DNA from 4 places in the Nissabacter sp. SGAir0207 genome. Region 3 is predicted to be linked to each of the others. Evidence: predicted binding sites of a transcription regulator. Region 3 holds the regulator's gene; each other region holds the start of a gene.

What was found. The regulator PurR, encoded in region 3, represses purine synthesis genes. The targets are predictions, from matches to a motif close to CANGCAAACGTTTGCNTG.
Region 1: a site for PurR is predicted at 3,230-3,247, ahead of C1N62_RS15740 (NCS2 family permease). Genes of this name have one in related genera too.
Region 2: a site for PurR is predicted at 3,135-3,152, ahead of C1N62_RS10825 (amino acid aminotransferase). Genes of this name have one in related genera too.
Region 4: a site for PurR is predicted at 2,192-2,209, ahead of glyA (serine hydroxymethyltransferase). Genes of this name have one in related genera too.

Annotation. Positions count from the first base shown of each region.
Region 1 is NZ_CP028035.1:3,496,861-3,504,327, forward strand. It holds gene C1N62_RS15735 (Na+/H+ antiporter) at 1-1,560, opposite strand, end outside; gene C1N62_RS15740 (NCS2 family permease) at 1,749-3,116, opposite strand; gene C1N62_RS23200 (hypothetical protein) at 3,595-3,750, shown strand; gene C1N62_RS15745 (glutathione S-transferase family protein) at 3,744-4,418, opposite strand; gene C1N62_RS15750 (bifunctional diguanylate cyclase/phosphodiesterase) at 4,925-7,060, shown strand; gene C1N62_RS15755 (Gfo/Idh/MocA family protein) at 7,227-7,467, shown strand, end outside.
Region 2 is NZ_CP028035.1:2,439,307-2,446,773, reverse strand. It holds gene ldtD (L,D-transpeptidase) at 1-403, shown strand, start outside; gene C1N62_RS10835 (YcbK family protein) at 586-1,137, shown strand; gene C1N62_RS10830 (MBL fold metallo-hydrolase) at 1,192-1,821, shown strand; gene C1N62_RS10825 (amino acid aminotransferase) at 1,881-3,071, opposite strand; gene ompF (porin OmpF) at 3,254-4,354, opposite strand; gene asnS (asparagine--tRNA ligase) at 4,656-6,056, opposite strand; gene pncB (nicotinate phosphoribosyltransferase) at 6,265-7,467, opposite strand, start outside.
Region 3 is NZ_CP028035.1:2,160,343-2,167,809, reverse strand. It holds gene C1N62_RS09420 (riboflavin synthase subunit alpha) at 1-23, shown strand, start outside; gene C1N62_RS09415 (glycoside hydrolase family 105 protein) at 227-1,366, shown strand; gene cfa (cyclopropane fatty acyl phospholipid synthase) at 1,415-2,566, opposite strand; gene punC (purine nucleoside transporter PunC) at 2,902-4,104, opposite strand; gene punR (DNA-binding transcriptional activator PunR) at 4,249-5,157, shown strand; gene purR (HTH-type transcriptional repressor PurR) at 5,188-6,213, opposite strand; gene C1N62_RS09390 (YnhF family membrane protein) at 6,541-6,630, shown strand; gene C1N62_RS09385 (C40 family peptidase) at 6,689-7,467, opposite strand, start outside.
Region 4 is NZ_CP028035.1:871,929-879,395, reverse strand. It holds gene C1N62_RS03880 (3-phenylpropionate MFS transporter) at 1-716, opposite strand, end outside; gene glyA (serine hydroxymethyltransferase) at 838-2,091, opposite strand; gene hmpA (NO-inducible flavohemoprotein) at 2,433-3,626, shown strand; gene glnB (nitrogen regulatory protein P-II) at 3,680-4,018, opposite strand; gene glrR (two-component system response regulator GlrR) at 4,247-5,587, opposite strand; gene qseG (two-component system QseEF-associated lipoprotein QseG) at 5,599-6,351, opposite strand; gene C1N62_RS03850 (HAMP domain-containing sensor histidine kinase) at 6,348-7,467, opposite strand, start outside.

The sequences.
Region 1 (7,467 bases), 1.3 Mb from region 3:
GCGCAGATGGTACAGCTCCGCGCGCTCAGCCCGCAGGGCGTTGAGGCGGAAGCGGCGCTCCAGGTTCTCCACCAGCAGCATGTTCTCCAGATTGTCCTTGTCATAGGTGCGGCGGCGCAGGTTGCCGATCACCCTGGCGCTCACCTCGCGCACCGTCTGCTCATCGATGTTCTCTTCGGTGTCGGCGGCGATGCGCTCCTCCATCTTGTGCAGGCTCTCAATCGCCACTTCCGCCGCGACCGAGCGCGCCATCCGCTCCTCCTCCCTGTAGACCGACTTGTCGGCCACCTTGACGCCACGCAGCAGGAACGGCAGCGCGATCACCCCGGCAATCAGCGAGAACAGGATCACCCCGACCGCCAAAAACACCAGCTGGTAGCGCGACGGGAAGGCGGAGCCATCCGGCAGGAACAGCGGGATGGAGAGCACACCGGCCAGCGTGATCGCCCCGCGCACCCCGGCGAAGGAGGCGACCCACAGCTCGCGGGTGGTGTAGCTGCCGAACATCAGCGGGCGCTTGGCCAGCAGGCGGTTGCTCAGCTTTTTCATCGACCAGAGCCACAGGAAGCGCAGCATCAGCAGCGCGAAGTAGATCAGCGCCACGTCGGCAAACAGCTGCCAGTTTGGCACGGTCGGGTCATTCTCCAGCATCAGCAGCGAAGTCTCGAGGATGCCCGGCAGTTGCAGGCCGAGCATCAGGAACACCATGCCGTTGAAGACGAACTCCAGCATCGACCAGACGCCGTTGGCGCGCAGGCGCATCGCCAGCGGCGCGTTGCGGATAATGCCGGACTGGCTGATGGTCATGCCCGCCGCCACCGCCGCCAAAATGCCCGAGACGCCAATGTGCTCCGCCACCAGATAGGAGGCGAACGGCAGCAGCAGCAGGAATACGGTCTGGGTTGCCGGGTCATCGCCGCTCCAGCGGCTCATCACGCGCAGCGACTTGCTGTAGAGCCAGGTGACGGCAACGCCCGCCAGCAGGCCGCCAATCGCCACCTTCAGGAACTCCACCGTTGCCCCGGAAACGGTGAACACCATAGTGCCCATCGCCACCGCAATGGCAAACTTCAGCGACACCAGACCGGAGGCGTCATTCATCAGCGCCTCGCCCTCCAGCACGCCCATGATCGATTTCGGGATGCGCCCCTTGCCGACGATGCCGGAGAGCGCCACCGCATCGGTCGGCGACAGCACCGCCGCCAGCGCGAAGGCCGCCACCAGCGGCACATTCGGCACCACCAGATGGATCAGGTAGCCGATGCCGACCACCGTCAGCAGCACCAGCATCAGCGCCAGTCCCAGCACCTCGCGGCCGTGGTGCAGGAACTCACGCATCGGCGTCTTCCAGCCATCGGCGAACAGCAGCGGCGGGATAAACAGCACCAAAAACAGTTCCGGGTCAAAGTCGATGTGCAGCCCGAAGTTGGGCCACGCCAGCATCGCGCCAACGGCGATCTGCATCAGGGGAAGGGGGATCTGGAAGGGCAACATCCGGGTGACGACCCCGGAGAGTGACACCACCAGGATCAGGATGAGGATTGTAAAAAAGATTTCCATGCGTTCCTTGGGCTCTTGTCGTTATAACATCAACCGGCCCCACGGGCCGGCACAGGCAAGCGGTGATAGTAGATCAGATTGGAAAAGGTGTTAAACCCGCGTGTGCGCAATGCCGGGATGTGGCGCGGCAAGGAAAATTTGCCGCATAAAAAAGGGGAGCCGTGGCTCCCCTGGATGATTGTGCGGGATCAGATGGCCCAGCCACCGGCATAAAACACCACCAGCGCCACGGCGATCACCACGGTGCCGACGTTCAGCTTGCGCCACTCGCCGCTCACCACCCGGCCAATCACCAGCGAGCCGAAGCCCAGCATGATGCCGGTGACGATGTTGCAGGTCAGCACGATAAACACCGCGCACAGCAGGCCCGCCATCGCGTCCACGAAGTCGTTGAAGTCGAGCTTGGTGACGTTGCTCAGCATCAACAGGCCGACGTACATCAGCGCCGGTGCGGTGGCGTAGCCCGGCACCAGATAGGAGAGCGGCGAGAGGAACAGCATCAGCAGGAACAGCAGGCCGACCACCGTCGCGGTCAGGCCGGTCTTGCCGCCCGCCGCCGTGCCCGCCGCCGATTCAATGTAGACCGCCGCTGGCGAGACACCCACCAGCCCGGCGAAGATGCTGCTCACGGAGTCGGAGGTCAGCGCCTTGCCGCCGTTGATGATCTGGCCGTCGCTGTCCAGCAGGTTGGCCTGCCCGGCCACCGCGCGGATGGTGCCGGTGGCGTCAAATACTGCGGTCATCACCAGCGCCAGCACGCTCGGCAGCACTACCGGTTGCAGCGCGCCCAGAATATCCAGGCTGAAGATGGTGGAGTGGCCGCTGGCGTCGGTCAGCGACGGCATGGCGAACAGCCCCGAATACTTCACCGACGGATCGAAGATCAGCCCAACGATCGACAGCGCCACAATCACCAGCAGGATACCGCCCGGCACCCGGCGCTTCTCAAGGCCAATGGTGGCCGCCAGCCCCACCAGCGTCATCAGCACCGGGAAGGAGGTGAAGTCGCCCAGCGCCACCGGCAGGCCGGGGGCCGGGTTCTTCACTACCAGACCGACGCCGTTGGCGGCGATCAGCAGCAGGAACAGGCCGATGCCGATGCCGGTGCCGTGCGCCACGCCCATCGGCAGGTTACGCAGGATCCAGGCACGGATGCCGGTGGCGGAGATCAGGGTGAACAGCACGCCCATCAGGAACACCGCGCCCAGCGCCACCGGAATGCTGATCTGCTGGCCGAGCACCAGACTGAAGGCGGTGAAGGCGGTCAGCGAGATGGCACAACCGATCGCCATCGGCAGGTTGGCCCACAGCCCCATCAGCAGCGAGCCAACGCCCGCCACCAGACAGGTGCCGACGAACACCGCCGCCGGCGGGAAACCGGCCTTGCCGAGCATTCCCGGCACGACGATCACGGAGTAGACCATCGCCAAAAAGGTGGTCAGCCCGGCGACAATCTCCTGCCGCACGCTGCTGCCGCGCGCACTGATTTTGAAAAATGCATCCAGCGAGCCTGTTGGCTGCACGGAGCCACCCGTCCGGGTGTGATTGCTAGACATATGATGTCCTCTGAATGTGGTCTGGGAGTGTCGGCGCAGGGTGGTTTAGCGCAGTCGTTTCCGTTTCGTGGCATCCCTGACGCCGCGTTTCCTGAAAAAGAGAGGCAGAAAACAAGGCAAACGTTTAACTCTGAACCCGCATGACGTTATTAAAATAGGAGGTAAATAAAAGGCAAACGATTATCCAGCCAGCCAGCGGGCTTTTTCAACTCCATATCATGACAAAATCTGCCTGATTGCGCATTTAAGCAGCATTCACGCACCCCCTGATGCGTTACCAGCCTGACGTGCCGGAAAAAGCGGCGAAGCCGGAGGGAAACGCTCTGTTTTTGTTGCGCAACAGCAGGCAAGCAAAACGCCGTTTCACTATTTTTGTGATGCGTCTCACAAAAATATTGATCTGGTGAATCGTTATGCATATGCTTTTTGTATGACGCGCACAAAAAATGCGCTCCCACCCTTTCCACTGGAGGCAACGATGAAATCGATGACCCTACCTTCGCGTCAGGACGCCACGTCCGCGCAAGGCAACACGCCACGTCCGACCCTGCGCCGCCAGACCTTGCGTCTGTGCAACCGCCTGTTGCAGTCGCTGGGGCGACACTTCACCCACGCTCCCGCACGCCCCTACTGAGCACCCGCCAGTTCGTATGGCCCGCCCTGTGCCAGCGCACGCTGGTAGGCGGGCCGCGCCTGCGCCCGTTTCAGCCAGTCAGCCAGCGCTGGCGCGCCCTCCAGCCCGCTCCGCGAATTCAGCGCCTCCAGCGGGAAACTCATCTGGATATCCGCCGCGCTGAACTCACGTCCGGCGAACCACGGGTTCTCCTGCAACGCCTTTTCTAAATAGTCGCGGTGGACGGCAATCTGCTTGTCGAGCCAGGCTTTCTGCATCCCCTTGCCAATCGCGCCAGCCACTGGCCGCACCAGCAGCGGCACCGGCGGCTTGCCGAGTCGGCTGAAGATCAGTTTCATCAGCAGCAGCGGCATCAGTGAGCCTTCGGCGTAGTGCAGCCAGTAGCGGTAGTGCTGGCGGGCAAAGTGGTCGGTAGGCTTGAGCAGCCCCTGCGCATCGTAGGTCTCCTGCAAATATTCGATGATGGCGCCCGACTCCGCCAGCGTCAGGTCGTCGTCGGTCAGCACCGGTGACTTGCCGAGCGGGTGCACGCGCCTGAGCGCCTCGGGGGCCAGCATGGTGTGCGGGTCACGCTGGTAACGCTCAATCTGGTAGGGCACCTCCAACTCCTCCAGCATCCAGAGAATGCGCTGGGAACGGGAGTTGTTCAGGTGGTGGAGGGTGATCATGCGGGCGCTCCTGAGTCATTAACCACAGTAATGATTAACTATAGCTGATTCCCCCGGCTGGCCGGCCCGCACCCTTGAAATTGCCGCCTTTTTTCTGCCGCACGCCCCATTTTCCACCGGCCTTTCCCCACGGCTGGCGGGCGATGGCGTGTCTGGCGGCGGCCGGGCTTGGCATCGTCACTCACAAAGCCAAATAAACCGACTAATATCATCTAAACTTTGCCTGTTAATGATAAAGATTTTTTTCTTTTTAAAACTTTCACCCCGCTTAGGAGTGTGGCGCACGCGCCGGTTTAACCATCTGGGAAAAGCCGCTAGAATCGTTAAATAAGCCTTAAATAACACATAATTAATGCTAAACATATTAAGGCGCGCCCTCCGGCCTGCCGCATGACTGTTAAGCCAACATAATCGTTAAGGGCTTTTTACGGCGATCGTCCTGCCGCTTCAACGGTGCCATAACCGGACGCATTGCCATCAATTCAGGTTCTCTCGGAGAGCACGTTATGCTTGCCAGCAGTTACAACGATGTATTGGTGATGTTCTCTTTCATCGTTGCCATCCTTGCCTCATATACCGCGCTGGACATGGCCGGTCGTGTGGCCACCACTGACAAGCCCGCGGCCCACTGGTGGCTTGGCGGCGGCGCGATTGCGATGGGGATCGGCATCTGGTCGATGCACTTCATCGGCATGTTGGCCTTCAGCCTGCCGGTCGCCATCAGTTACGATCCCACCATCACCGGCCTGTCGATGCTGATTGCCATCGCCTCCTCGGTCTTCGCCCTCTGGCTGGTCACCGATCTGCACCTGCCCATCTCCCGCCTGCTGGTTGGCTCGGTGATCATGGGGGTCGGCATCGCCGGGATGCACTACACCGGCATGGCGGCGATGAACGTAATGCCCGGCATGTCCTATCACTTCGGCTGGGTGGCGCTCTCCATCGTGATTGCGGTGCTCGCCTCCGCTGGCGCGCTCTGGATGTCCTTCCGGCTGCGCACCCAGACCTCTAACGTCAAGCTGCTGCGCGCGCTGGCTGCCATCATCATGGGCATCGCCATCGTCGGGATGCACTACACCGGCATGGCGGCTGCCAACTTCTCCATGACGCCGGAGATGATGGGCCACATGCACCGCCACGGCGGCGTAAACACCAACTGGCTGGCAGTGCTGGTGATTGTGGTCACCCTGGCGGTGCTGGCCATTACGCTGGTGGTGTCGGTGCTGGACGCCCGCCTTCAGGCGCGTACCGCGGTGCTGGCGCAGTCGCTGGAGCAGGCCAACCGCGAGCTGACCCAGCTGGCGCTGCATGACAACCTGACCAAACTGCCGAACCGCCTGCTGCTGGAGGATCGCATCCAGCAGGCGCTGCAAAAGGCGGAGCATGAGGATACCCAGTTCGCGGTGCTGTTCATGGATCTGGATGGCTTCAAGGCGGTGAATGATGCCTACGGCCACCACATCGGCGACCAGCTACTGATCGCCGTCACCGAGCGCATCCGCGACCGGCTCGGCACCCAGGACACGCTGGCGCGGCTGGGTGGCGATGAGTTTGTGGTGCTGGTGGAGATCAGCGACCCGGCCGATGCCGCGACGCTGGCGGCGCAGCTGGTGATGCTGATTGAGAAGCCGTTCCACGTCTCACGCTATGAGTTGCTGGTCTCCATCAGCATCGGCATCGCCGTCTACCCGAGCGACGGCACCACCGAGCGCGAACTGATGCTCAACGCCGACGCGGCGATGTACCACACCAAAAACTCTGGCCGCAACGGCCACAGCTTCTTCCAGAAGTCGATGAACACCAATGCGCAGGAGCAGCTGCAACTGATGCACGATCTGCGGCTGGCGATTGAGCATGACGAACTGCGCCTGCAATACCAGCCCAAGTTCACCGCGCCGGATGGCCCGGTGTGCGGCTTTGAGGCGCTGGTGCGCTGGGAGCGCCCGGAGACCGGGATGCTCAGCCCGGCGGTGTTCCTGCCGCTGGCGGAGAAGACCGGCCTGATCCTGCCGATTGGCGAGTGGGTGCTGAACGAGGCGTGCCGCCAGCTGAGCGAGTGGCACCGCCAGGGACACGAAGAGTGGAGCATCGCCGTCAACCTGTCAGCGTTGCAGTTTGAGCAGCCGGATCTGGTGGAGAAGGTGATCAGCATCATCAAGCGCCACAACATCCCGCCAAGCAAGCTGACGCTGGAGGTGACGGAGACCACCGCGATGCGCAACCCGGATGCCAGCGTGGCGATCCTCGACCAGCTGACCGAGCTGGGGGTGAAGGCGTCGATTGATGACTTCGGCACCGGCTACTCCAGCCTGCTCTACCTGAAACGGCTGCCAGCCAGCGAACTCAAGATTGACCGGGCGTTCATCAACGAACTGACCATCGACAATGAGGATGCCAGCATCGTCTCGGCGATCATCGCGCTGGGGCAGACCCTCAACCTGAAGGTGGTGGCCGAAGGCGTGGAGACGCCGGAGCAGCAGGCGTTCCTCAGCCAGCTCGGCTGCGACGCCCTGCAAGGCTTCCTGCTTGGCCGCCCAATGACGCCCGCCCAGATCGCCGAGCGCATCAGCAGCGACTGGCCCGGCCGCGTCATCCCAGCCACCGAGATAGCCGCCCGCGAAGCGGACGCCGCGTCCCAATAATCCCCTGCGCCTGTCGGCTCCCGGCAGGCGCACCCTTTTCCCCGCCGATACCCCCCGTTCGCCGCCATTGCCCGCATGTTCACTGCCTTTTGCCCCACCCTGCCCGGCCGTGGGCGGAGGATGGTCTATAGTGAAAGAAGTCCCGCATCCGCACTGAGGAGCCAGCATGACCGATGACAGCAACTTCCCGTTTGAGAACCGCGGCCCCGCGACCGCCACCGGCCACGGCCTGCCCGCCGAAGGCGCTTACCTGCCGCCCTCGGAGATTGACAGCGGCAAGGCCGAGGGGGGAAGCGTAACCTTTATCAACTGGAAGGGGGAGGCGGACACGCCGGAGCCTTCGCCGCCCGCCTGGCTGCCGCCGGAGCAGCGCGTCGGCATTGCGGTGGTCGGGCTGGGGCGGCTGA
Region 2 (7,467 bases), 280 kb from region 3:
CCTGCGTCAGGCGCCGGGGCCGACCAACTCGCTGGGGCGCTATAAGTTCAACATGCCAAGCTCGGATGCCATCTACCTGCATGACACGCCGAACCATGCGCTGTTCCAGAAGGATATCCGCGCCCTTAGCTCCGGCTGCGTGCGGGTGAATAAGGCCTCGGTGCTGGCGGACATGCTTTTGAAAGATGCGGGCTGGAACAGCGCACGCCTCAGCTCCACGCTGGAGGGGCGGAATACCACCTATGTGCCGATTCGTCACCATATCCCGGTGCAGCTCTACTATTTGACTGCCTGGGTGGCAGAGGATGGGAAACCGCAATTCCGAACAGATATTTACAATTATGATAAAACCGTGCGATCCGGCGCACAAATACTGCCTCAGGCCGAGCGCCTGCTGCAATAAATGTAGAAATTCCCACAAATTAACGGTCTGATTATCGGGCTGAATCCCCACAGTTGCTGCTGGAACGGGGGTTCAGCCCGTTTTTTGGTGGGTTGACTCACCTAACGTTGGCAGTTAAGGTTCGGGACAGCACAGCCAATGTGCTTATTTTTTGACTCTCTTGCCGGGTAATCAGACAGTTCATGGACCAAATAGATAAACAGCGCCGAAAGTGGCTGGCGTTAGGCGGCGCCGCTATGGGGATCGCACTGCTTCCAGGGCAGGCGTTCGCAACTCTCTCAACTCCTCGTCCCCGGGTATTGACGCTCAATAACCTGCATACTGGGGAAACGCTCAAAGCTGAGTTCTTTGATGGAAGGAATTACAACACGGACGAGTTGACCAGGCTGAATCATTTGTTCCGCGATTTTCGCGCCAATAAGATCAAGACCATTGACCCGAGCCTGTTTGACCAGCTCTATCGCCTTCAGGTAATGCTGGGCAACAACAAACCGGTTCAGCTCATCTCCGGTTACCGCTCGGTAGCCACCAATGACGACTTACGCAAGCACAGCAGCGGGGTGGCGAAGCACAGCTACCACACGCTCGGGCGTGCCATGGATTTCCACATTGAAGGTGTGCAACTGAGCAATATCCGCAAGGCCGCGTTAAAAATGCGTGCCGGTGGTGTAGGATATTACCCACGAAGCAACTTTGTGCACATTGATACTGGCCCAGTGCGTAACTGGTCCTGATAGGTGTGCGTTTACGCCGGTGCGGAAGGCGTTCCGCACCGGCCGTGGAGCCCTATGAACTACGTCACTATCCCCGTCACTGCCTTTGCCCAAAACTGTTCCCTGATCTGGTGCGATGCCAGCCATGAGGCTGCGATTGTCGATCCGGGCGGCGATGCCGACACCATCATTGCTGAAGTGGCCGCCCGGCCCATCACCGTCACCCAGATTTTGCTGACCCACGGCCACCTCGATCACGTTGGGGCGGCGGTTGAACTGGCGCAGCACTTTGGCGTGCCGCTGGTGGGGCCACAGCAGGAGGATCGCTTCTGGCTGGAGGCGCTGCCGGTGCAGAGCCAGATGTTTGGGCTGGCCGAGTGCGCGCCCTTTACCCCTGACCGCTGGTTGGAGGAGGGGGAGATCGTGCAGGTCGGCGAGATGCGGCTGGAGGTGTTGCACTGTCCCGGCCACACGCCGGGGCATATCGTGTTCGTCAACCGTGCCGCGCGCCTGATGATCTCCGGCGACGTGATCTTCCGTGGCGGGGTGGGGCGTACCGACTTCCCACGCGGCAGCCATGAGGCGCTGATTGATGCCATCCGCACCAAGCTACTGCCGCTGGGTGACGAGATGACCTTCCTGCCGGGGCATGGGCCAAGCTCTACCCTCGGCCATGAGCGCCTGACCAACCCGTTCCTCCAGTAACGGGCGTGACGCCAATAAAAAAGCCAGCCCGCGGGCTGGCTTTTTTTATGCCGGATGCATCAGAGCACCGCGACAATCGCCTCACACAGCGGCGCCATGTTGTCCGGCGTCAGGCCCGCGACGTTGATGCGGCCAGAGTTGACGGCGTAGACGCCGAACTCGCTACGCAGGCGCAGCACCTGCTCGGTGGTCAGGCCGCTGAAGGAGAACATGCCGTTCTGCTTGCTGATGAAGCTGAAATCTTGCTGTGCTCCCTTCTCCTGCAAGGTATTGACGAACAGCTGGCGCATACGCTGGATGCGCTGGCGCATGTCGGTCAATTCCTGCTCCCACAGGGCGCGCAGTGCCTCATTGCTGAGGATGGTCGCGACCACGGCCGCACCGTGGGCCGGCGGGTTGGAGTAGTTGGCGCGGATGGTGGCCTTGATCTGGCTGAAAGCGCGATCGGCGCTCTCTGAATCGGCGGTCACCAGGGTGCAGGCCCCGACGCGCTCATTGTACAGCCCGAAGTTTTTCGAGTAGGAGCTGGCGACAATCAGCTCGGCATGGCTGGCCGCAAAGATGCGCAGGCCCTGAGCATCCTCTTCCAGACCGTTGGCGAAGCCTTGGTAGGCGAAGTCAAACAGCGGCAGCCAACCCTTGGCCAGCGAGAGATCGGCCAGCTGTTGCCACTGCTCGGCGGTCGGATCGATGCCGGTCGGGTTGTGGCAGCAGCCGTGGAACAGCACCACGTCGCCGGCCTGCGCCGCGTCGAGGCTCTTGAGCATGGCGTCGAAGTCCAGCGCATGGTTCTCCGCGTCATAGTAGTGGTAGCTCAACACTTCCAATCCAGCGGAACCAAACACGTTGTTGTGGTTCGGCCAGGTGGGGTTGCTGATCCAGACGCGTTTGGCGTCCGTCTGGGTCGCCAGAAAATCAGCGGCGACGCGCAGCGCGCCAGTGCCGCCCGGCGTCTGGGCCGTGCGGGCGCGTTTGTCAGCAATCAGGGCGCTGGCCTGACCAAACAGCAGCGCTTGGGTGCAGCTGGCGAAGGCCGGGATGCCATCGATGCTCAGGTAATTTTTGGTGGCTTCGTTCTCGAGCAGGTATTGCTCGGCCTTCTTGACGCTGGTCAGCACCGGCGTTTGGCCGGTCTCATCTTTGTAGACGCCAATACCCAGGTTGATTTTGGTCGGGCGGTCATCGGCACGGAACAGGTCAGCCAGGCCCAGAATCGGGTCGGCAGGGGCAGCGGTGATTTTCTCAAACATGTAGAAACGTCCATGGCTTGTGATAAGCGGGCAGAAGCATCAGGTTAACGCCATGTCAGGCGTTTGCCAACCGTTTGCGGCAAAAAGAGCGGACAGGCTGGCGGGGGGGGCGGGGGGCAGAAAAAGAGAAGGCAGGGCCGAAGCCCTGCCTTATTCACACCTGATAAATCAGGAGATCGTGATTAGAACTGGTAAACCAGACCCAGCGCCACGATGTCGTCGCTGTTGATGCCCAGTGCGTTGTCGTCATCAATCTGGTTGATGCGGTAGTCAACGTAGGTGGACATGTTTTTGTTGAAGTAGTAGGTCGCGCCCACATCGAAGTATTTGATCAGGTCAACGTCGCCGATGCCTTCGATGTCTTTACCTTTGGACTGAACGTACGCCAGGGACGGACGCAGGCCGAAGTCGAACTGGTACTGTGCAACCACTTCGAAGTTCTGTGCTTTGTTGGCATAGCCAGCTACGCTGGTGGTAGAACCGTCGCTGTTACCGATCTGCTGGGAGAACGGAGTCGCGTTGCGGGTTTCACCGTACATGGCGGCCAGGTAGACGTTGTTGGCGTCATATTTCAGAGCGGTTGCCCAGCTCTGTGCTTTCTCGCCGTTGCCCAGTACGCCCGGTGCGTTCTGTGCGTTGGTGCGGTCAGATTCGCCGTATGCACCCACGATGCCTACACCGATTTCGCTGGTGTAAGAGGTGGACAGTGCCCAGCCGTCACCGTTTGCACGGCGGATGTCAGAACGGTCGTTTTTGCCCTGGTACTGGACTGCGAAGTCCCAGCCATCCACCAGGCCGAAGAAGTTGTGGTTACGGTAAGTTGCCACACCGGTAGAACGGCCGCTCAGGAAGCCATCGGAGTAACCGGAGTCACCGCCGAATTCTGGCAGCATATCGGTCCAGGCAATCGCGTCGTACAGCAGGCCGTAGTTACGACCGTAGTCGAAGGAGCCGTAGTCGCCGAATTTCAGACCCGCGAAGCCCAGACGGGTTTTGTTGCCGTCTTGTGCATCGGAACCTTCAGAGTTGTTCGCTTGAACGTTGTATTCCCACTGGCCGAAACCGGTCAGTTGGTCAGTAATTTGGGTTTCACCTTTGAAGCCGAAACGAACATAGGTCTGGTCGCCGTCGGAACCGTCGTCATCAGAGAAGTAGTGCAGACCAACAGCTTTACCGTACAGATCCAGCTTGTTGCCATCTTTGTTGTAGATTTCGGCGGCGTTCGCTGCGCCAGCAGCCAACAGAGCCGGGATAACCACTGCAAGAATGTTGCGCTTCATCATTATATTACCCTCATTGGTGTTATTCGGACACCTTGCCACTGCCGTTAATAGTTCTGGGAACTATTGTTGAAAGTTTGGTGTCTTCCTGTGTCTGCACGCAGTGTTCCATTGGTAGTACGGTTAATCTACCGCGAAAATGCTACGAAAGTACTAATGGGGTTTCAGAAAGCAACCATTTGTAACAATGTGTGAATTTTAGGGAACTTTGTGAGCAGGATCGAAGTTTAAAAAAATGTAAAAGGCCAGCATTGCTGGCCTCTGATTTGTAACAATTTTGTATTAATAGTGCGAAAGTTAGCCGTTAGAAGCTGGCATTACGCGGCGTACGCGGGAAAGGAATCACATCGCGCACGTTTTGCACACCGGTGACATAGGCGATCAAACGCTCAAAACCAAGGCCAAAACCGGAGTGCGGCACGGTGCCATAGCGGCGCAGGTCGCGATACCACCAGTAATCCTCTTTGTTCAGGCCCATCTCCTCAAGGCGCTGATCCAGCACGTCAAGACGCTCTTCACGCTGCGAACCGCCGATGATTTCGCCAATGCCCGGTGCCAGCACGTCCATCGCGGCCACGGTTTTGCCATCTTCGTTCATGCGCATGTAGAAGGCTTTGATGTCTTTCGGGTAGTTCTTCACCACCACCGGTGCCTTGAAGTGTTTCTCGGCCAGGTAACGCTCATGCTCGGAGGAGAGGTCAATGCCCCAGCTCACATCGTTCTCAAAGGTCTGGCCCGACTTCAGCAGAATCTCGATCGCATCGGTGTAATCGACCTGAGCAAAATCAGAGCTGATGAAGCGCTCAAGGCGAGAAATCGCCTCTTTATCGACACGTTCGGCGAAGAACGCCAAATCGTCAGCGCGCTCATCCAGCACTGCCTGAAACACATATTTCAGCATCTTCTCTGCCAAACCTGCTACGTCATCCAGCGTCGCAAAGGCCACTTCTGGCTCGATCATCCAGAACTCAGCCAGGTGACGGCTGGTGTTGGAGTTCTCCGCACGGAAAGTCGGGCCGAAGGTGTAAACCTTGGAGAGCGCACAGGCGTAGGTTTCGCCGTTAAGCTGGCCAGAAACGGTCAAAAACGCCTCTTTGCCAAAGAAATCCTCACGGAAATCAACCCGGCCCTGATCGTCACGCGGCAGGTTTTCCAGATCCAGCGTGGAAACGCGGAACATCTCGCCAGCACCTTCGGTGTCAGAGGCGGTGATCAGCGGGGTAGAAACCCAGAAGTAGCCGTTCTCATGGAAGAAGCGATGGATCGCCTGAGCCAGGGTGTGGCGCACGCGCGCCACGGCGCCGATTAGGTTGGTGCGCGGGCGCAGGTGCGCCACTTCACGCAGGTACTCGATGCTGTGGCGCTTGGCCGCCATCGGGTAGGTGTCCGGGTCATCCACCCAGCCGACTACCTTGATTGCGGTGGCCTGCAACTCGAAGCTCTGGCCTTCGCCCGGCGAGGCGACCACGGTGCCGGTCACTTCCACGGAGCAGCCGGTAGTCAGGTGCAGTACCTCATCCTGGTAATTGGACAGAGAGTTATTCACGACGGCCTGTAACGGATTAAAGCAGGAGCCGTCATATACGGCGAGGAAGGAGATACCAGCTTTAGAATCTCTCCGGGTACGTACCCAACCGCGTACGGTGACTTCGCTGTCGACCGCAGCACGGCCTTGCAGTACGTCGACTACAGGCACAACGCTCATAGATTTCTCTCTTTAATAAGGGTTAATTCAAAATTACGGAACCCGCCGCGGCGGGTTTTGCTATGTTACTTACCGCGTCACAGGACACAAGCAGAAATCATGGGCGCACGGCAACATTCTGGGCGAAATGGCCGGGAAAATGAGCGGAAGTTGATCTCGGGCGGGGAGGGCAGCGGCGCCGCCCCCAAGGGCGGCACCGTCAGGGCGCTTAGCTGGCCTTTTTCACCAGCGGCAAGTCGAAGGCTTTACGCAGTGCCTTCACAAACGCCTGATCCTGGCAGATGGTTTTGCCGGGGCTGTCCGAGAGCTTGGCGACCGGCTTGCCATTGCACTCCACCAGTTTGATCACGATATTCAGCGGGCGGACGCCCGGAATGTCGCAGGTGAGGCGGGTGCCGATGCCAAACACCAGATTGATGCGCGTATAGAAGTGGCGGTAGAGCGCCAGCGCCTTGTCCAGATCCAGGTTGTCGGAGAAGACCAGCGTCTTGCTCATCGGGTCGATGCCCAGCTTCTCATAGTGGGCGATGGCTTTCTCACCCCACTCCAGCGGATCACCGGAGTCGTGGCGCAGCCCCTGATAGCGATGGGCGAAGCCGGGGCCGAAGTCACGCAGGAAGGCATCCATGGTGATGCAGTCGGTCAGGGCGATGCCGAGCTGATCCGGGTACTCATCCAGCCAGGCCTGCAACGCGGCGCGCTGGCTGTTGGCCAGCACCGGCGAGATCTGCTGGTGCGCCTGGAACCACTCGTGGGCCTGGGTGCCGACCGGCGCCAACCCAAGCTGGTGCGCCAGATCGTAGTTGCTGGTGCCGACCAGATAGGGGAAGTCGCCCTTCAGTTCGCTGACGATGGCCTGCTGCACGGCGCGCGAGAAGCGGCGGCGGGTGCCGAAGTCCATCAGCCGGAAGCGGGAGATGTCGGTGTCGCCGGCCATCTCCTCAAAGCGCGCCAGTTTGCTGCGCAGCTGGCTGACCGCCTGCTCAGGCGTGGCATCCGGCGAGCGGTGGCGGTGCACCACCTCGCTGATCACCGCCAGCAGCGGCACTTCCCACATGATCACCTCACGCCACGGGCCGTTAATGCGGATCTCCAGCCGTCCATTGCGGTTGGTCACCTGCACCTGCTGCGGGTTGAAGCGGAATGCTTTCAGCCAGTCGAGGTAGTCCCGGTGGAAGAAGGGCAGCCCGGCGAGGAACTGGTACTCCGCATCGGTCAGGGCCAGGTCGCTCATCATGGTGATTTGCGCCTGAATCTCGTCACGGTATTCGCCCAGCAACTCATCGCCACGGCAGCGGAACTCCGCGGCCACGGTAATGTCATGATACCGATGGAAAACCGCCTGCTGCATGTGCAGCTTATAGGCATCGGTGTCCAGTATTGACGTCAAAATCGGGGAGGCGTATTGAGT
Region 3 (7,467 bases):
ACGAGGATCCGGCGAAAGCCTGACGCCCGCCGCTCCTTAAGCCCGGCCTCTGCGCCGGGCTTTTTTATGCCCTTTTTTTGCCCAAGTGAAAGTTGTGAGGCCCGCGCGCCACCCCTTTCCGGCGTTGCCAGCGCGCGCGCAGGGCTGGCAGTCAGCCAAAGGCGATAGCCGGGCGGCTGGCCTACACTGCGGCGATTGCTAACCCGTTCTCTTGCAAAGGTGAAAAATGAACGTATTTCCCGTCAAACATAGTGAACTGCTGCGCCAGCCCGACTACTTTATCACCCGTGACGAGGTGCGCCGGTTGATCCACCAGGTGGCGGACAACTTGATCCATATCGAGGACAAGACCGGCGAGTTCCTGCTGCGGCTGGATGACGGGCGGGTGATTGATACCAAGGGCTGGGCGGGCTGGGAGTGGACGCACGGCATCGGGCTGTATGGCATCTACAAATATTACCAGCAGACCAATGACCCGCAGGCGCTCGCCATCATTGATGACTGGTTTGCCGCGCGTCTGCAGGAGCCAATGCCGACCAAAAACGTCAACACCGTCTGCCCGTTCCTGACGCTGGCTTTCCGCTATGAAGAGACGCGCAACCAGAGCTGGCTGCCCTATCTGGAGGCGTGGGCCGAGTGGGTGATGTATGAGATGCCGCGCACTGAGAAGGGCGGCCTGCAACATATCGTCTACAACAATGAGAACCACCAGCAGCTGTGGGATGACACCCTGATGATGAGCGTGCTGCCGCTGGCGAAGATTGGCAAGCTGCTCAATCGGCCGGAGTACGTGGAAGAGGCGAAATTCCAGTTCCTGACCCATGTCCAGTACCTGATGGATCGCCAGAGCGGCCTCTGGTTCCACGGCTGGACCTTTGAGGGCAACCACAACTTTGCGCAGGCACGCTGGGCGCGCGGCAATAGCTGGCTGACCGTCGCCATCCCGGACTTCCTGGAGATGGTGGATCTGCCCGAGCACGATGCCACCCGCCGCTTCCTGATCCAGGTGCTGGAGAGCCAGATCGCCGCGCTGCAACAGTATCAGGATGCCTCCGGCCTGTGGCACACCCTGCTGGATGACCCGAACTCCTATCTGGAAGCCTCTGCCACCGCTGGCTTTGCCTACGGCATTATGAAGGCGGTGCGCAAGCGCTACGTTGGCAAGCAGTATGCGGAGATGGGGCTGCGCGCCGCACAGGGGGTGGTGCGCCACATCAACGATCAGGGCGAGCTGACCCAAGTCTCCTTTGGCACCGCGATGGGCAATGACCTCGACTTCTATCGCGAGATCCCGCTGACTTCCATGCCCTATGGGCAGGCGATGGCGATCCTCTGCCTCTCCGAGTATCTGCGCGTCTATCTCTAAGCGGCGTACAGGCGAAAAAAAACCGGCCCCTGGCCGGTTTTTTCATGTTTAGCGCGGTACCCGCAGCCCGCCCTCGACGCCGTGCGGGCTGAACAGCACCTGCCAGAGCTGGATATCGCGCGCGCGGAAGGCCCCCGCACAGGCATTCAGGTAGTAGGTGAACATCCGGTAGAAGCGGTCGGAGTAGTTCTCCGCCAGTTGCGGCCACGCCTTGATGAAACGCTCATGCCAGGCCATCAGCGTGCGATCGTAATCCGCGCCGAAGTTGTGCCAATCCTCCATCACAAACTGCCCCTCGCTGGCTTGGGCAATATGCTTGACCGACGGCAGGCAGCCGTTGGGGAAGATATATTTGTCGATCCAGGGATCGACATGCATGTCCGTTTTATTCGAGCCAATGGTGTGCAGCAAGAACAGGCCATCTGGCCGCAGGTTGCGCGCCACCACGTCAAAGTAGGTCTGGTAATTTTTCGGCCCGACGTGCTCAAACATCCCGACGGAGACGATGCGATCGAACTGCTGGTCCAGATCGCGGTAGTCCTGCAACAGGATAGTGACGTCCAGCCCCTCACAGCGCTGTTGGGCCAGCTTCTGCTGCTCGGCGGAGATGGTGACACCGGTCACGGAGACGCCGTAGTGACGGGCGGCGAAGGCGGACAGCCCACCCCAGCCACAGCCGATATCCAGCAGCGACATGCCGGGCTTCAGTTGCAGCTTCTCACAGATCATGCGCAATTTGTGCTCCTGTGCCTGCTCAAGCGTTTCCGCCTCTTTCCAGTAGCCACAGGAGTACTGCATGTAGGGGTCAAGCATCAGGGTAAAGAGATCGTTGCCAAGGTCGTAGTGCTCCTTGCCGACGATCCAGGCACGCTTTTTGGATTGCAGGTTGGTCAGGCGGGCGGCAGCGATGCGCAGGGTATCTTTCAGGTGGTGGGGCAGCTTGTGCTCCAGACCGGCGGCCACCACGCGCTGGAAGAAGATGTCGAGCCGCTCGCACTCCCACCAGCCATCCATGTAGCTTTCGCCAAGGCCCAGTGAGCCTTCCTGCAATACGCGCTTAAAAAAATCGGGGTTATTGATGGTGATATCGAAGGGCCGGGAGCCATTGATTTCGATATCCGCCTGGCTGAGCATCTCATGGGCAATGCGATACCACTGGTTATCCTGAATGCTCAAATCTTCTATACACGATGAACTCATAGCTTCTCCATCACCTTTTCTTCTGACTTATGACCTGCAAGGAAAAGCATAGACAATTTGCAGGCGTATACGAGAACCCGCGGGGTGACCCGCCGTATCTGATATTCGACTATGTACAGAGGAAAGTGGGACGAATCCCGGTGGCCCAGGGGCAGGGCAGCGGGGCATCATCCCTGACAAAATGCGCGCACTCCTCGCGCACCAAGACTTGATAAAAGTTTTGTAAAGCCGTTGTTTTTATCGACTGAAAAAGAGTATAGGCGCGCCAGAAACGATACTCAATAGTCAATCCCTTCTGGCGCAAAGAATAATCAAGCGATTATTCAATAAGGCAATTATGCCGTTTGGTTAGTATGCCGCTCCTGACGGATGGCCGCCTGCGCCGGCGCATTACGCTGGAGCAGGTAGCCCGCCAACGCCAGGCCCACGGTGCTCAGCATCACACTGACGGTTGCCATCAGCGGCTGGCTGATAAAGGCCGACACCACCAGACTGGCGACGAAGCAGAGTCCCAGTTGCAGGGCGTTCTGCAGGGCCGCGGCCTTGCCGGTGCTTTGTGGGAAGGGCAGCAGCGCGTTAGCCACAATTATGGGATAGAGTGCGCCATTTGCCAAAGCCATCACACAAAATGGCACCAGCAGCAGCGCCAGCCCCGGCGTGGCGAGCCAGGCCAGCAGGAACAGCGCGATGATGCTCAGGCCATAGCCAGCCAGCAGCCACGGCACCAGCACCTTGCCATCACGGCGGCTAACCACGTAGCGGCAGCCAAACCCACCAATCAGGAAGGCAAAGGTCTGTGGCACGTAGCTCAGGCCGATGGCATCCGCGCCATAGCCCATGGCGTGCAAGATGAAGGGCGAGCCGGTCAGCCAGGCGAAGAAGCCTGCCGAGCAGGCGGCATACATCAGCACGTTGCCGCTAAAGACGCGGGAGCCGAGCAGCGCCAGCATCCCTACCTTGGGGGCCGGGTGATCAGTGCCCGGCCGGTTGGCAGGCTGGAGCCGCAGCGTTGGCACCAGCAGCAGCAGGGTGATGGCGAGCAGCGCCAGGAAGATGGCGCGCCAGCCAAAGTGGTTCAGCAGCCAGGCACCCAGCAGCGGGGCCAGCGCCGGTGACAGCGCCACCAGCGGCATAATGGTGGCAAACACCCGTTTCGCCTGCTCGCCCGTGCAGCGTTCCACCACCAGCGCCTGCCAGCTTACGGCCGCCGAACAGACCCCCACCGCCTGCACAAAGCGCATCAGCCAGAGCTGGCGCGCATCCTGCACCCACAGCATCCCGGCGCAGCCGACGGCAAACATCAACAGCCCCAGCACCAGCACGGGCTTGCGGCCGATGCGGTCAGAGAGCGGCCCCCAGATCAGCTGGGCGCAGGCGAAACCGGCCAAAAACAGGCTCAGGCTGGCGCTGATGGCATTGGGCGTCAGCGAAAGATCCGCCTGCATCTGGGCGAAGGCCGGCAGGTACATGTCAGTGGCCAAAAAGCCAAGCACGCTCAGTCCGGCCAGATAGAGCATGAAAAGAGGGGAGTGGGTCATAGCAAATCCCTATGGTTTGTTAGCAGGTGATAAGAAAAACGCATAGCGGTGTGCACTCTACTGGAGCAGCCGGGGCATTGTGAAACGTTAAAATTTGCGCCATGCTGTGAAAAATTTTGCAAGCAGAAACAGGGGGGCCGCGCCATGTGGTCAGAATATTCGCTGGAGGTGGTGGACGCCGTGGCGCGTACCGGCAGCTTTAGCGCGGCAGCGCAGGAGCTGCACCGGGTGCCCTCGGCAGTCAGTTACACCGTGCGCCAGCTGGAACAGTGGCTGGCGGTGGAACTGTTTGAGCGCCGCCACCGTGATGTAGCAATTACCGAAGCCGGGCAGGTTTTTATTGAGGAGGCGCGCGGTGTTATCAAAAAAATGCAGGCCGCGCGTCGCCAGTGCCAACAGGCGGCCAATGGCTGGCGTGGGCAGCTCAATCTGGCGGTGGATCGGGTGGTGCGTGCGGATCGCACCCGGCAGCTAGTGCTCGATTTCTACCGCGAGTTTCCCGATATGGAGCTGCTGATCTCGCCGGAGGTGTTTAACGGCGTCTGGGATGCGCTGGCGGATGGACGGGTGGATGCAGCGATTGGGGCCACCCGCGCCGTGCCGGTGGGCGGCAGCTACCGCTTCCGCGACATGGGCTTTCTGCCGTGGCGCTGTGTGGTGAGCCGTACCCATCCGCTGGCACAACTGCCCGGCCCGTTGGCGGATGAGCAGTTACGCCCGTGGCCAGCCCTCTGTCTGGAGGACACCTCCCGCACCCTGCCGAAGCGCGATACCTGGACGCTGGATAACCAACGGCGGCTGGTGGCACCAGACTGGACCAGCGCGCTGGATTGCCTGCTGGCTGGCCTGTGCGTGGGGATGATTCCGGCGCACATGGCGCAACCGCTGATCGATCGTGGAGAGTTGGTGCTGCTGACGCTGGCGCAACCCTTCCCGGACAGCGCCTGTTGCCTGACCTGGGATCAGGCGCGCGCCTCGCCGGCGCTCAGCTGGCTGCTGGATTATCTGGGGGACAGCGAAACCTTGAACCGGGAGTGGTTGCGTGGGGAGTAAAAAACGGGGCGCATGGCCCCGGCTGGCCGATTAACGGCGGTAGTCGCGGTAGGGGCCATCGGCCACGGAGCGACGCTCCACCAGTTTCGGGCGCACTTCAATGGTCTGCGGGTCTTCACGCTTGCTGGTGATGCGATCCAACAGCATGGCAAAAGCGCTCTCGCCAAGGCGCTCTTTCGGCTGGTGGATGGTGGTCAGCGCCGGGGTAAAGTAGCGCGCGTTACGCACGTTGTCATAGCCAATCACCGAGATGTCTTGCGGCACGCGCAGGCCCATCTCGTCGGCGGCGCAGATGGCGCCCATCGCCATGATGTCGCCGCCGCAGAACACCGCCGTTGGGCGCTGCTTCTGCACCAAAATCTGCTGCATCGCCTTGTAGCCGGACTCCGGCTCAAAATCACCCTGTACCACCCACTCCGGGCGCACAGTAATATTCGCCTCCTCCATCGCCTTCAGGAAACCCTGATGGCGGCCGCCGCCGGTGTTGCGTGACAGCTGGCCGGGGATGATGCCGATGTCGCGGTGGCCGCGCTCGATCAGGTAACGGCCTGCGATGTAGCCGCCCTCAAAGGCGTTATCAATGATGGAGTCGGTAAAGTCGCTGCGTGCTGAACCCCAGTCCATCACCACCATCGGGATGTTGCGGTACTCCTCGAGCATACCGATCAGCTGATCCGGGTACTCAGAGCACATCACCAGCAGGCCGTCGACGCGCTTTTGCGCCAGCATCGCCAGGTAAGCCTGCTGCTTGTCGAGGTTATTGTGGGAGTTGCAGAGGATCAGGGTATAGCCCTTGCTGTAGCAACTGTTCTCCACGGACTCAATCACCTCAGCGAAGTAGGGGGCCTCACTGGAGGTCGCCAGCAACCCGATGGATTTGGTGTGGTTGACTTTCAGGCTGCGCGCCACGGCGCTTGGGGAGTAGTGCAACTCCTTGATGGCGGCCCAGACCGCCGCCTTCGTCTCTTCAGCGACGAAACGTGTTTTGTTGATAACGTGTGACACGGTGGTGGTGGACACGCCAGCACGTTTGGCGACATCTTTAATCGTGGCCATGGGAAAAGTGACTCCTGAAAGTACGTGTTACAGCACGTAACTATAATGTTAATCGTTTGCCTGCGTTTATTCTTCTGCCCACCGTAAGAGATGCAGTGAATTCTAGGGGGAGAGGACGGTCATCTTCGCTGGGGAGCGGTGGGGCATTGCAGCCGTGGCCGGGTACGCAGTGTGTAAACCGCGAATTTTCCCCTATTCTTGCGCAAAGGGGAAGCAGAAAATTATCCCGTTGCGCATCACAACGCGATAGGCATTGCCTGCCATAATGTGAGAATATGGGAACTCATACAAACATTGTGGTTTTGTGTGCGTTATTCAGGAGAACACATGGATACCAATTTGAAACTGTCGCTATGCACCACCGTGGCAGCGCTCACCGTGATCATTGCCTTTAGCTTTACCGCTGTTTTGGGCTAACCCGCCTGCACCAGAAACAAAAAAGACGCCCTTGGGCGTCTTTTTTGTTTCGCGGTGGTCAGCGTACGGTCTTGGGGGTCATCACGCGGCGGGCGCCGACGTAATGGTCTTGCCAGTAGTCATTGTCCAGATAGCTGATGCGGATGTCCTCGCCGGTGCGCGGCGACTGGATAAATTTGCCATCGCCGAGATAGACGCCAACATGGTCGGCCGCGCCACGGTTGGCGATGCGGAAGAAGACCAGATCGCCGCTCTCCAGCTCGCCACGTTTGACCGGTGCGGCATCACGCAGGTGGTACATCTCGTTGGCGGTGCGTGGCAGGCGGATCTTCATCACATCTTTATAGGCGTAATAGACCAGTCCGCTGCAATCGAAACCGGTGGTGGGGGAGGTGCCGCCCCAGCGGTAGGGCTTGCCTACCTGCTTCATCAGCTTGGTCATCGCCGTTTGCTTGGCTTTCTGGTAGCGCTTTTTATGCGCCGGGCTGAGTGCCAGCGGGCCGCTCTCCACGGCCTTGGCCTCGTGGCCGGGCAGGCGCTGGCGGCCATAGCCTTTTTTGTAGCCCTTTTTCGGCGGCGTCACCTTGACCAGGTGGGTGGAGGCGGTTTTGCGCGTTTTACCGCTTTTGGTCGTGACCTTGACCACCTGAGCCTTATCGCGGCTGGTGGCTTTTTTCTTTACGCTGGTTTTCACCGGCTTGCGCTTTTTACGGTCATCCGTCCTGGCCTCACTGGCATGGCCCTTGCGGGGGTCGGCCGACGTGCGCGCATGGGGCGACGCATGCGCCAGATTCATACAGAGCTGAGTAAAAAGCAAAACGAAAAGCGTAACGAGTA
Region 4 (7,467 bases), 1.3 Mb from region 3:
ACCACTGCCGCCGAGTAGCCCGCCTCCTGCCAGTAGAGCGCGCTGAAGCTGTAGTAGGCGGCGTGCGCCCCCTGCATCAGCGTCACGCATAACAAGAAGCGTCGCACCGCTGGCTGGCCCAACAGCTCACGCCACGGGATCGCCCCGCTCTCCCCGCGCGTCGCGCCATGCGGCATCACCGCTGGCCGCAGCAACATGCCGACCAGCATTGCCGCCAGCCCGGCCGTCAGGGCGACCAAGATGGCCGGGTGACCGTAGACCGCGATCATCTTGCCGATAAAGGCGGAGCCAATCACGAACGCCAATGAGCCCCACACCCGCACCCGGCCATAGTCGAGGCCAATCTGCCGCTGCCAGGTGGCGGCCAGCGCATCGCTCATTGGCACCAGCGGGCCAAAGAACAGGTTGAAGCCGGCCATCACCATCAGCAGCCAGGCCCAGTGGTTGCCGAACCAGAAGGCCGTGCAGCCCACCAGCGCCAGAAAGGCCATCAGCCGCAGCGCCGCCACCAGCCGCGACGGATCTTTTACCGCCGGGGCCAGCAGCAGGGTGCCGCTGAAGCGTGCCACCATGCCCGCGCCAAGCAGCAGGCCGATGCTTTCGGCGTCCAGCCCCTCCCCTTTCAGCCAGGTGGCGAAAAAGGGCAGGAAGATGCCGTAACAGAAAAAGTAGGTGAAGTAGCTGAGCGCCAGCCAGACGGGGGAAGGCAGAACCATTGTCTCTCCATTTACAGGTTATCGGGCCGCTACTGTAGCGCAAATTTCCGGCGGCCACAGGCAAAAAAAGCACTGCCGAAGCAGTGCCTTCTGTTGCGGGGCGCGTCTGGCGCGCCGGCAATTATGCGTAAACCGGCAGGCGGGCGCAGATCTCCAGCACTTGCTGTTTCACACGCTCGATGGTCGCTTCGTCATGGATGTTGTCCAGCACGTCGCAGATCCAGCCAGCCAGCGCGCGCACGTCATCTTCTTTGAAGCCGCGACGGGTAACCGCCGGAGTACCGATACGGATACCGGAGGTGACGAACGGGCTTTTCGGATCGTTCGGCACGCTGTTTTTGTTGACGGTGATGTTGGCGCGGCCCAGTGCGGCGTCAGCATCTTTACCGGTCAGCTCTTTGTCCACCAGATCCATCAGGAACAGGTGGTTCTCGGTGCCGCCGGAGACCACTTTGTAGCCGCGCGCCAGTACCACTTCCACCATTGCCTTGGCGTTTTTGGCCACTTGCTGCTGGTAGGTTTTGAACTCTGGCTCCATCGCCTCTTTCAGCGCCACAGCCTTGCCAGCAATGACGTGCATCAGCGGGCCACCCTGGCCGCCTGGGAAGACAGCGGAGTTCAGCTTCTTATAGAAATCTTCGTTGCCGCCCTTCGCCAGGATCAGGCCGCCGCGCGGGCCAGCCAGGGTTTTGTGGGTGGTGGTGGTGACGATGTGTGCGTGAGGAACCGGGTTCGGATAGACGCCCGCCGCCACCAGACCGGCGACGTGCGCCATGTCAACGAACAGGTAAGCGCCGATGCTGTCTGCGATTTCGCGCATTTTTGCCCAGTCAACGGTACCAGAGTAGGCGGAGAAGCCACCGATGATCATTTTCGGCTTGTGAGTCTCGGCCTGCTGCGCCAGATCAGCGTAGTCAATTTTGCCGCTCTCATCGATGCCGTAAGGCACGACGTTGTAGAGTTTGCCGGAGAGGTTAACCGGGGAGCCGTGAGTCAGGTGGCCACCGTGCGCCAGGTTCATCCCGAGGATGGTGTCACCCGGTTGCAACAGTGCGGTGTAGACGGCGAAGTTAGCCTGGGAACCGGAGTGCGGCTGGACGTTGGCATAGTCAGCGCCAAACAGCGCTTTTGCGCGGTCGATGGCCAGTTGTTCGACAATGTCAACATACTCGCAGCCACCGTAGTAACGCTTACCCGGATAGCCTTCCGCATATTTGTTGGTCAGCTGAGAGCCCTGAGCCTGCATAACGCGCGGGCTGGTGTAGTTTTCTGAGGCAATCAGCTCAATATGCTCTTCCTGACGAACAACTTCCTTCTCCATTGCTTGCCACAGTTCGGCATCATAATCGGCAATGTTCATTTCACGCTTTAACATCTGCTTCTCCTGACTCACACTCAATTAAACAACCCCTGCGGGTGATGGGCCACAGTGTAAACTGTTTTTGCCTGCCGCCATAGGGCTGATGCCAGGTTTTTACGCAAACGTTTGGCTTCAGGTGGCACAAGGCTCCCTTCACTCTCCTTAACCCAAGGTGCAACCGGCTTTTCCTCCGCTACCGTGATAAAGATTACACCTTTACACAATCGCTCCCTAAATCACAAATCCTTAACAAAAATAGGTCTATTTACAACCACCTACGGCTGCTATAAGATGCATATCAAATACATCATTTAGTCCTTTACCTTTCTGACGCGTCGCGTCCCCAGGAGCACCCAATGTTGGACTCACAAACTGTTGCCATCATTAAATCGACCATTCCCGTGCTGGTTGCCACCGGCCCAAAACTGACCGCCCACTTTTATGAGCGGATGCTGGGTCGCCATCCAGAGTTACAAAATGTCTTCAATATGCGCCACCAGAGCAATGGCGACCAGCGCGAGGCGCTGTTCAATGCCATCTGCGCCTATGCCGCCAATATTGAAAACCTGCCCGCCATCCTGCCAGCCGTAGAGAAGATTGCGCAGAAGCACGCCAGCCTGAACATCCGCCCGGAGCAGTACGCGATTGTTGGTGAGAACCTGCTGGCGACGCTGGATGAGCTGCTCAGCCCCGGTCAAGAGGTGCTGGATGCCTGGGGCAAAGCGTATGGGGTGCTGGCTGGGGTCTTTATCCAGCGTGAGGGGCAGATCTACCAGGAGACCGCAGCGCAGAACGGCGGCTGGGAAGGCACCCGCGATTTCCGCATCGTGCGCAAGCAGCCGCAGAGCGAGATCATCACCAGCTTTGAGCTGGCACCGGTGGATGGCGGCCCGGTCGTTGATTTCCAGCCGGGCCAGTATGTGTCGGTCTATGTGCAGGATGCCGCCTGGCACACCCACCGCCAGATCCGCCAGTACTCCCTGACCGCCGCGCCGAATGGCCACAGCTACCGCATCGCAGTGAAACGTGAGGATGAGGGCGCGGTCTCCCGCTACCTGCATCAGGTGGCGCAAGAGGGCAGCGTGGTGCAACTCGCCGCGCCGCGCGGTGATTTCTTCATGGATGTGCAACCGGAAACGCCCGTGACGCTGATCTCCGCTGGCGTTGGCCAGACCCCGCTGCTCTCCATGCTCCACACCCTGAAGGCGAAGGGGCACGCCGCGCCGATCAACTGGCTACATGCCGCCGAGAATGGCCGCCTGCACGCCTTTGCCGGTGAAGTGGCCGAACTTGCCGCCGCGCTGCCGAACCTCTCCCGCCATGTCTGGTATCGCCAGCCGGAAGCGGCAGATATCGTGGGCGTGGACTACCACAGCATCGGCTGGATGGATCTGGGGGCAGTCGCACCGCAACTGACGGCGCCGGGAATGCACTTCTACCTCTGCGGCCCGGTCGGTTTCATGCAGTTTGTTGCCCGCCAGCTGCTGGATGCCGGTATCCCAGCGGAAAACCTGCACTACGAAGTGTTTGGCCCGCACAAAGTGCTGTAAGCCAACGCAAAAAGGGCGCCCGAAGGCGCCCTTTTTTATGGCGGAGAGCGGGCTTAGATCGCCTCTTCATCCTCTTCGCCGGTACGGATACGCACCACGCGGGAGACGTCAAAGACAAAGATCTTGCCGTCGCCGATTTTACCGGTCTGCGCGGTGCGCATGATGGTCTCCACGCAGGTGTCCACGATGTCATCTGCCACCACAATCTCGATTTTCACTTTCGGCAGAAAATCGACCATATACTCCGCGCCGCGGTAGAGTTCAGTGTGGCCCTTCTGGCGGCCAAAGCCTTTTACTTCGGTGACCGTCATGCCGGTAATCCCGACTTCGGCCAGTGCTTCACGGACATCATCCAGTTTGAACGGCTTAATAATCGCGTCAATCTTTTTCATGGCGAACCCTTTCTTTTACATAATATGCGGCCAAGGCCGGAGGTTTTCGTCTGACATCACGTGCCGGGCGGCGGCGCACGCCCACTGTCCGACAACGATTGCCTGCCCGGCGCTGGCCACGGTGGCCCGTTAAGTATGGCAGTTGCCCACTATCCTGCCCTGCCCGGCGCGACAATAAGCCTGCGAGTGTAAAGCATTCTGGCCGGTTTGTTTAGCCACCTGCGGCGGCTAATCCTTAAAGTCGTTGGCATCCAGCTCGTGGCGCGACAGCAGCTTATAGAACTCGGTGCGGTTGCGCCCGGCCATGCGCGCCGCCTGCGTCACGTTGCCCTTGGCGATCTGCAACAGCTTGCGCAGATAGTGCAGCTCAAACTGGTTGCGCGCCTCGGCGAAGGTCGGCAGTACCCGGTTCTCCCCCTCCAGCGCCTGCTCCACCAACGCGTCACTGATCACTGGCGCGGAGGTGAGCGCCACGCACTGCTCAATCACATTGACCAGTTGGCGCACGTTGCCCGGCCAGCTCGCCGCCATCAGCCGTTTCATCGCATCGGAGGAGAAGCTGCGCACAAACGGTTTGTGGCGCTGCGCCGCGGCGCGCAGCAGATGGTTGGCGAGCAGCGGAATATCCTCTGGCCGCTCATTCAGCGCTGGCAGCTTGAGGTTGACCACATTCAGGCGGTAGAAGAGATCCTCACGGAATTCGCCGCGCGCCATCACCTTTGGCAGGTCGCGGTGGGTGGCGGAGAGGATGCGCACATTGACCTCCAGATCGCGGTTGCTGCCGAGCGGCCGCACCTTGCGCTCCTGGAGCACCCGCAGCAGCTTGACCTGCAACGAGAGCGGCATGTCGCCAATCTCATCGAGGAACAGCGTGCCCCCCTCCGCCGCCTGAAACAGCCCCTCACGCTGGCTGACCGCGCCGGTAAACGCGCCCTTGGCATGGCCGAACAGCTCTGACTCCAGCAACTGCTCCGGCAGCGCGCCGCAGTTGATGGCGATGAACGGCCGCTGCGCGCGCGGGCTGGCGGCGTGGATCGCCTGCGCCAGCACCTCCTTGCCGGTGCCGCTCTGGCCGTTGATCAGCACGCTGACGTCCGACTGCGCCACCATCCGCGCCTGCTCCAGCAGACGCAGCATCAGTGGGCTACGGGTGACAATCGCCTCACGCCAGCGCTCATCCGCCGCCGGGGCGGTGGTCAGCGCCAGCGCCTCGTCGATCGCCTTGTAGAGCGCGTCACGATCCACCGGCTTGGTGAGGAAGCTGAACACGCCCTGCTGGGTGGCCGCCACCGCGTCCGGGATGGAGCCGTGGGCGGTCAGGATGATCACCGGCATCCCCGGCTGGTGCTTCTGGATCTCGCTGAACAGCGCCATGCCATCCATCTCATCCATCCGCAAGTCGCTGATCACCAGATCAATCTTTTCGCGTGCCAGCAGCCGCAACGCCTCTTGCCCGCTCTCGGCGGTGGTGACGCTGAACCCCTCGCTGCTCAGGCGCATCCCGAGCAGCTTCAGCAGGCTGGGATCGTCATCCACCAGCAGCAGGTTGGCGGGTTTACGTTGGGTCATCCTGGCCCTCCTTAGTGGTCGCCGGCAGCCGGCGGGGTGTAGGTCTCATCGGGATCGACGCGGCGATGGCCCTCGCCGCCCTCCGGCAACTCGCCCTGCAACTGCTTGCGCGAGGAGAGCCGGCGCTCGATGTCGGTCAGGTTCTCCAGCTTCTGCTGGGTGTCGCTGAGCTTATCCTGAAGCAGCGCCTGCGCCTGATGCAGCGCCGCGATCTGGCTGGCGTTCGCCTCCTGGGCGCGCTGGGCCTTTGCCCGCTCCTCGTTCAGCACAATCTCCAGGTTCTGGCGCTCCCGCCAGAGCTGCACCAGCGGCCGCAGTGAACCGGGCATCTCGGCGCGGTACTGGTTGACCCGCGTGAGCAGCTGGCGGCGGCCCGCTGGCGTCGGGTCGGCGCTGGAGAGCAGGATGCTCTGGCGGAAGGCACTCTCCCAGGAGTCCACCACCATCGACTGGCCGAGCCGCTGGGCCTCGGCGGGGCCGAGCCGGTCGGCGCAGTCAATCGCCCGTAGCCAGTAGAGGGCATTCTCGGTGCTCTCTTTGCCCTCCAGATCCCACAGGGTTTCACAGGCGGCGACGCGGAAGTCGATCACCTGCTGGTCGGGCAGCGCCTGCAACGGGGTATGGGCGGCACCCTGGCCGCCACCCTGCATACAGCTGGCCAGCATCGGCAGCAGGCCCAGCGAGGCCAGTAGCCGCCCGCCGCGCACCGCCCGGGCCACTCCCGCTCCCCGCTGTAGCAGGGAGCCAAATATGCGCATTGTCATTGTTCGTGATTCCCGGCTGGTAACGGCAGTTCAATTCGGAAACAGACATCAGCATAGGCCACCTTGATCAGCTGCAGATCGCCTTGCATCCGGCTGATGCAGTCATGGGCAATGCTCAGCCCGAGGCCACTGCCCTTGACCGCGCCCTTGCGTTGCTGGCTGCCCTGAAAAAATGGCTCAAAAATCATCGCTTTCTCACTTTCGGCAATCGGCGTGCCGCTGTTGGCGACCTCAATGTGTAGCCGGTTGCCAGCCTGACGGCTGCGGATCCAGATGTTACCGGATTCAGCCCCGTAGTGCACCGCATTGGAGTAGAGGTTGTCGAGCGCGCGCATCAGCAGCGTCGGTTCGGCGCGGCAGTGGGTCGCCGCCAGATCCAGGTGGGTGCGGATCTGCTTGGCGCGCGCTGGCAGGCTATGGGCGGAGACCACCCGCGCCACCATCTCCGGCAGCGCCACCTGCGCCTTCTCCGCCGGGCCATCTGACAGCTTGCGGTTGTAGTCGAGCAGCTGCTCAATCAGGGTTTGCAGGTGGCGGCTGCTCTTGTCGAGGATGGCCACCACCTCCTGCTGGTCGCGGGTCAGCGGCCCGGCCACCTCATCCGCCAGCAGCTCCGTGCCCTCACGCATACTGGCGAGGGGCGTTTTCAGCTCGTGGGAGATGTGGCGCAAAAACTCATGGCGCTGCGACTCCAGCCAGGCGAGCCGCTCACTGAGCCAGATGATGCGCTGGGCCAGCGACTGCAACTCACGCGGGCCGTGGAACATCACGCTGTTGCCGAGCGCCCGCCCCTCCCCCAGCCGGTTGATCATCCGCTCCACCCCCTTCACCGGGCCGATGATCATGCGGGTGAAGAGGGCCACCAGCATCACGCTGAGCAGGAACAGCATCAGCGCCTGCCAGCCGAAGTAGTGGCCGCGCTCGGCAATCGCCTGTTGCAGCTGCTGGCCGCGCGAGAAAATGATATTGCGGGTGGCCTGCACCATTTCGGCGTTGGATCGGGAGAAGAGCTCCAGCCCGGCCGAGGCCTGTGGGCTGGGGCCGCTCTGCTGGCAGGCCATCGTTGACAGCTGGTCGAGCAGCGTATGCAGCGTCTGGTAGTAACGCGGATCGGGC